2 regions of the Paenibacillus sp. J53TS2 genome follow, and region 1 is predicted to be linked to the other one. Evidence: predicted binding sites of a transcription regulator. Region 1 holds the regulator's gene; the other holds the start of a gene.

Region 1 (3,410 bases):
GTCGCCGCAAAAGCTTCTCTTACGCTCCGCTCATCCCAGAGCAGCGTGTCGTCCAGGTCAAAACATACCGCTTTGATCGTCATTCGTCCCAGCCCTCTCCGTTCTATCGCTTTATACTTGCAAATGTGGTTCTATTCTTTCTCCAGTTTTACATGATGGGTATTGGCATACAGTTCCAACCGCGTGGCCATTGCTTCCGTATCGAAGCGGTTGCGTGTGCGGTAGAACACCCATTTGGGTTCCCGTGTTTTCGGTTCAATCACAATTTTGTTCCGGCTAACCTTGATTTTGCTAATGTTACCGGCATCCAGCATGCGATCACGATTGAATTTCGAGGTGTACAGCCAGCTCTTGTTGATGCGCAAATAAGGCTTGCGAAGAAAAATGGCCAAAGCCAGCACAATATACAAAAAGATCGTCGCCCAATACAGCACCGAGTTCACTTCCGCAGAATTGCCGATGATCCCTACGCCGCCATACAGAAGGGCTAACAGGAACAAGAGAAAAGGCAAAATGATGTTGCGCCCTTTAAAAACATCACCTTCCCCGTTTGCCCCAAGCGTCGACCGTGAATTTCGCGTCGTCTGCCCAACTTGCGGTCCCTTGCCTTTCTTATTCATTCTTACTTGATTACGTTCTACTTTGCGATCAAACGAACCCATACCCGTTCCTCCCTATTTATCTACAATCTCGATCGACTCGAGCTGGTGCCGAAAATTCCTGCGAACGTTTTGCAGATACGTTTCCCGAAGCTGGGCTCTTTCCAATAGCTCGTCTTGCGATAATCCTTCTTCTTTGGCTTTTCGAGCCAGCTCATTAATCCGCTTAACCAACGCATCAATATCCATAAGTTCCTCCCACTTCTATATATACTATGCTTCCCATGGTGTTACACAGGGCATTAATTCTTACTTTGACATGAGAAAAAGAGCTTGTCAAGGCGACGGCAACCCCATCCCGCATCCTTGAAACAAGCTCTGGTTCTTCCTATATATCATAACTCGGTTAACCTCTAATGTTTGTTGGGCAACATCAGCGTATCTCCCGCTTGAATCGAGCTGGTACCGAGCCCATTGGTCCGCATCAACTTCTGAATGTAGACTCGCGTATCTTGACCTTGAGGCTTATGAGCCACGGCAATTTCCCACAAGGTATCTCCAGGCATCACCACAACATACTCTGCCCGCTCTTCCGTCGCGGAGTTGTCGATGGACGCTGCAAAGGCCTGTACCATACCGGTGCATGTGATGCTGAGAATGATCAGAAGCACGGCAATTTTGGACAATCTACTCTTCAGAAATGTACTCATATGTAATCTTCTTTCCATAGGACGACGAAAAGAAGGTTGTTCGTAGATGCTTTGATAGGAACTGTATTTCAACATATAACCATCACTCCAAACAAGTGTTCTGTTTTATGTAATCAATATAACACGAACATTTGTTTGATTCAATAGTTTTTTTCGAACGGTTGTTCTTATTTTTTTAGCTTTCGTATATTGATCTCTCTTTTTAGAACTAATGTTTGTACGAACGGAAGTTCTGTGTTATAATTTTTCCAAACGTTACTAAATGGGGTTGATCCGTACATGTCAAAGGTATCGAGCCGGCAACAGGCCATTCTTGAATTCATTCGCAACGAAGTACGCGCCAAAGGTTATCCACCTTCCGTACGTGAGATAGGGGAAGCCGTCGGATTGGCGTCCAGCTCCACCGTTCACGGCCATCTGGACCGCCTGGAGAAGAAAGGGTTCATCCGGCGCGACCCGACGAAGCCGCGTGCCATCGAGTTGTTGGGCCAAGAAGAGTCGGAGAATTACAATTTGTTTGCACATAGCATTGCCCGCGTTCCCGTTGTCGGGAAAGTAACTGCAGGCATGCCGATCACGGCAACGGAGAATATTGAAGATTATTTCCCACTGCCAGAGCATTACGCTGCTGACGGAGAAGTATTCATGCTTTCCGTGGTTGGCGACAGCATGATCGAAGCCGGAATACATAGTGGGGATTATGTGATCGTCCGCCAACAGCAAACGGCCAACAACGGAGAGATCGTTGTAGCCATGACGGAAGATGACGAGGCGACGGTCAAGACGTTTTATAAAGAGAAAGACCATATTCGCTTGCAGCCGGAGAATTCAACGATGGAACCGCTTCGTTTGAAGCATGTGACCATCCTGGGGAAAGTCGTCGGTCTGTTCCGCGACTTGCACTAATTTTCTAAATATGCGGCAATGATAACATCAAACAGGACGAAGCGATGGGTTTATATCGACTTCGTCCTGTTTGGTTTATCCGCCTTACGCATTCCCTTCCCCCTTACTAATCCCATTCGAGGTCCAGGAAGTGCATTAGATTGTAGCCTGTCTTTTCGCGGCGGCCGCGTGTGCCCCAACCAAATCCGGCACGTTCTGCTATCCACCACTGCTTTAACCGGTAGCGACAGCGTTGGTATCTTTTCAATTCGGTCACCATGTGACTACCTCCTTAATTCAATTCATCTCCCCCATCCTTTGCGCTTAGCTTGACCCAATACTTTCAAACGTATGTAAATAGGAACAAACCATTTGATGTCAAATCATTATCATTGGTCGCACATCTTGTCCTAATACTTGATTCAACGTACCCAGATACATGGATGCGTTTTACAAAAAAAAATCCCCCAACGCCAGGCGTTGAGGGATATGCGTAAACTTATTCTTAATACAATGTCATATATTGATCGCGTTCCCATTGATGAACTTGGGTACGGAAGATGTCCCATTCGATTTCTTTCAACTCGTAGAAATGAGTCAACGCATGGTCACCCAACGCTTCGCTAATAATTTCACTGCGCAGCAATTCGCCAAGCGCTTCCTTCAAGTCGGACGGAAGACTTGGGATCCCTTCTTCCACGCGTTCTTCCTCAGACATCACATAGATGTTGCGATCGACTGGATCAACCAGCGGGAGCTCCTTCTTGATGCCATCCAGGCCCGCTTTCAACATCACAGCCAAAGCTAAGTAAGGATTAGCAGCCGGGTCCGGGTTACGCACTTCAACGCGTGTGCTAAGGCCGCGGGAAGCTGGAATTCGGATCATTGGGCTGCGGTTGCTCGAAGACCAGGCCACATAGCAAGGTGCTTCATAGCCAGGCACGAGACGTTTGTATGAGTTTACGGTTGGGTTTGTGATGGCTGCAAATGCGCGAGCATGCTTCAGGATACCAGCCATATAGTGGCGTGCTTCGTTGCTCAGGCCCAGGCTATCACTTTCCTCATAAAACGCGTTCACGTTACCTTTGAACAATGATTGGTGGCAATGCATCCCCGAACCATTCACGCCGAACAACGGCTTCGGCATAAACGTGGCATGAAGCCCATGCTGACGAGCAATCGTCTTAACGACCAATTTAAAGGTTTGGATTTGGTC
Region 2 (3,410 bases), on a different contig from region 1:
ACTCCCATAATCCGTTGCCATACAGCTTTCCTTTCATCGGTAATGCCCTCCAATCTTGCCGGCTCGATCCCGCGCCTGACCGGCACCCGTCAGCGATACCGCGCGAAAAATCGCCGATTCCCCATAACGACGTTTGATCTCGTCGGTGGCCCGTTCGAGCGCTTGGTATCTCGGCCGTTCATCGAACAAGGTCAGCTGGTATTCGTCGTCCCGCACCAGCCCGGTTAACGTGACCCCCACCTTACGGACCGGCTGGCCGTCCCAATGACGGCGGAACAGCCGCATCACCCCGTCGTAAACCTGCATGGTCACGTTGGTCGGATCGGGCAGCTTCATCTGCCGGTAAAACCCGGTCGGATGGTCGAAATCCGCCCCCCGGCAGCCAACGCTGACGACCCCGCCCATGTAGCCCTTTTCCCGGCACCGGCGGCAGACAAGCTCGGTCAGCTCCAGCAGCGGTACCGCCGTCTCCTCCATCGAATAGTAGTCGCGGGGCAACGTCATTTCATGACCGATCGACTTCTCCCCCTGATGGCTGTTCGGGTCGACCGGCGAGTCGTCCATGCCGTTGGCCAGTCGCCACAGCACTTCGCCGTTGACGCCCCAGCGCTGCCGTAGCCGCGCCAGCGGTAGGTTCGCCAGCTCCCCGATCGTGCGGATGCCCATTCGCAGCAGATGGCGCTCCATGCGGGAGCCGACCATGAACATTTGCCGGATCGGCAGCGGCCATAGCACCTTCGGAACGGCTTCACGAGGCAGAACGTACAGGCCGTTTGCATTTTTCTTGGCGAAATTGTCGCAGGCCATTTTGCTGACTGCCTTGTTGTAGCTGATGCCGAAACGGCTGTAGATGCCGGTCTCGCGGCGGATTTTCTGCTGAATGGTCAGGGCCAGCGTCTCCGGCTCGCCGAACAGCGACAGGCTGCCGGTCACGTCGAGATGCTGCTCATCGATGCTGTACGGCTCCACCAGATCGGTAAACTGCTTCATGATGTTCGTGATCTGCATCGACACGGCGATGTACCGCTCCATACGCGGCCGCATCACCACCAGGTCCGGACATTTTGCCAAAGCCGTGCCCAGCGTCTCCGCCGTTGTCACTCCATACTGTTTGGCCAGCGGACAAGCGGCCAGCACGATCCCCGAGCGCCGTTCCGGATCCCCGGCCACGATCAGCGGGCGGTTCTGGTGCTGCGGATGATCAGCCTTCTCCACGCTGGCGTAGAAGGATTGGCAATCCGCCATCATGATCACGCGTTCCGATTTCATGAGAACATCCCCTCTTTCGTTACATCCATCCCGAGATAGCTGTAAAGCCGGCTGATCAGCTCCGCTTTAACCAGCCCCCACAGCATGGAAAACTCATACGTGTAGCCCCGGCATAAATAGCGGGCTTCAATCCCCAGGTTCGTCCGCCGCTCCTCAAACACCTTCAATCCATGCTCGCGCATGCTTTGGCGCACCTGGGTCAGATCGGCGGTTGCGGCGTTCTGAAGCAAACCGATCAGCCCCTTATACACCTGCGGCAGCTTCAGCGAAGCCGACGCCAAAATGCGCCGGTCCCGTTCCAGCGCATCGAGCAATAGGGGAAGCAGCACGTATTGCTTGATGATCTCCGCCTCCTCCTGCGTTTGCCAAGGAACCGGGCTCATGCCGCTCCCTTCTTCATGCTGTCTGTCATAAACTCACCCTCTAATCAGAACGTTTGTTCCTATTATATTCATAATACGAACAAACATTCCCTCTGGCAACAGGTTTATGTTGGATAATTTGGCAGGGTGAACGCGCATGAAAAAGGCTGATTCCCCCTGTCCGTCGGACTTTGGGAATCAGCCTCTTTTCCTGTTGACGCTTATTGAGCTGTTAAAATCAGCGGTCCGTCCGCCATCAGCGCGATCGTATGCTCATACTGGGCCGACCATTTGCCGTCCGCCGTGCGCGCCGTCCAGCCGTCGTCGTCAATCGCAATGCGGAACGTGCCTTCGTTGATCATCGGCTCGATCGTAAACACCATGCCTTCCTTAAGGCGAATTCCCTTGCCCGCCACGCCGATATGCTCATAGTTAGGCTCCTCATGCAGACTACGCCCGATCCCGTGACCCAGCAGATCGCGTACGACGGCATAGCCGTTTGCCTCCGCATGTTTCTGAATGGCCGAAGTCACGTCACCTAACCGGTTGCCCGGGAGCGCTTGGGCAATCCCCAGCTCCAGGCATTCCTTCGTCACCCGCATCAGCCTTTCCGCTTCGGGACTCACCTGACCCACGGCGTAACACCAGCACGAATCTCCGAACCAGCCGTCCGCTTCCGCGACAATGTCCAGTTTAAGCAGGTCGCCGTTCTGCAGCGGCCGGTTCGACGGGAACCCGTGGGCGACCACATCGTTGACCGAGGCGCAGGTTTCGGCGGGGAATCCGTTATAACCTTTCGTAAACTGCTTGCCGCCCAGCTTCGTAATATGCCGAGCCACGAAATCATTGATCTCCTGCGTCGTGATCCCGGGCCCAATCATTTTGGCGACCTCCCGATGGCAGTCCGCAACGATCTGGTTCGCCCGCTTCATCTCTTCGATCTCCCGCGGAGATTTTAATATAATCATTTGTCTTCACTCCTTCAATGGTCCATCGGGTATGGTGCGCTCCGATAGCCGATGCAATAACAAGCGAGCGATGCCCTCTGCCTCACGATCCAGCGTCCCGCGGCGCAGCGGAAAGCTCGCGCAACCGGCCAAGGCGGCCAGCAGCATTTCCGCCTGCGAGACTTGCTCCGCCGCGTTCGCCCCCCGGTCAGCCGTTCCGGAAGCGACGATCTCGCCAGGATCAAGCGGTTGGCCGCGCCTAAGCACCGCTGCAAATGGCAGCAGCACCTCGCGGCGGAACGCATCCGTCAGCGGTAACGCTCGCGCCTCCGGCAGCAAGCGGAAGTCTTCCGCCGCAAATTTATACAACAAGTAAACGCCGTGATCTTCGGCCCACAATTTCAGCAGCCGGGCACCTTCCGCCACGAGGGGATCCGCCTTTGAGTCAATGCCCTCCTTAGGGTGAATGTCCCCGGGGGCTCCCCTGCCCATCCATTCCCCGGCTCGATCCATCGCTGTCCAAAGCACGTCGTGCAGCAAATCCCCTTTATTACTGTAATAATGGTAAACCGTTCCGTAACCGAGCCCGGCTTCGGCTGCTACATCCCGAATTTCCAGCGTCAGACCTTTATCAAGAAATACATCGGCGGCCGCCATACGAATTTGAGCAAGCCGCCGCAATCGGATCTCTTCATTTTGTTCCTTCGTACGCGGTGTCATCCGCCTCATCCCCTTTTATTTTTGACCTACTCTCATGTCAATATAAAACAATTTGAGGAAATTGGCAAGCGGGAAAGACCCGAATTTTTAAGCCTAACCGATGATTTCTCGT

Evidence for each region. The regulator LexA, encoded in region 1, represses DNA repair genes until DNA is damaged. The targets are predictions, from matches to a motif close to CGAACATATGTTCG.
Region 2: the regulator LexA is predicted to act here: its motif matches at 1,729-1,742, upstream of KJS42_RS07955 (YhjD family protein).

The regions. Positions count from the first base shown of each region.
Region 1 covers NZ_BOSK01000004.1:416,432-419,841, reverse strand. Annotated here, with positions in the region: gene KJS42_RS12095 (HAD family hydrolase) at 1-83, opposite strand, end outside; gene KJS42_RS12090 (hypothetical protein) at 132-662, opposite strand; gene KJS42_RS12085 (DUF896 domain-containing protein) at 675-848, opposite strand; gene KJS42_RS12080 (LysM peptidoglycan-binding domain-containing protein) at 1,013-1,309, opposite strand; gene lexA (transcriptional repressor LexA) at 1,589-2,215, shown strand; gene KJS42_RS12070 (hypothetical protein) at 2,322-2,474, opposite strand; gene glnA (type I glutamate--ammonia ligase) at 2,700-3,410, opposite strand, start outside.
Region 2 covers NZ_BOSK01000003.1:19,491-22,900, forward strand. Annotated here, with positions in the region: gene KJS42_RS07945 (YolD-like family protein) at 1-37, opposite strand, end outside; gene KJS42_RS07950 (DNA polymerase IV) at 34-1,269, opposite strand; gene KJS42_RS07955 (YhjD family protein) at 1,266-1,652, opposite strand; gene map (type I methionyl aminopeptidase) at 1,853-2,599, opposite strand; gene KJS42_RS07965 (TetR/AcrR family transcriptional regulator) at 2,606-3,298, opposite strand.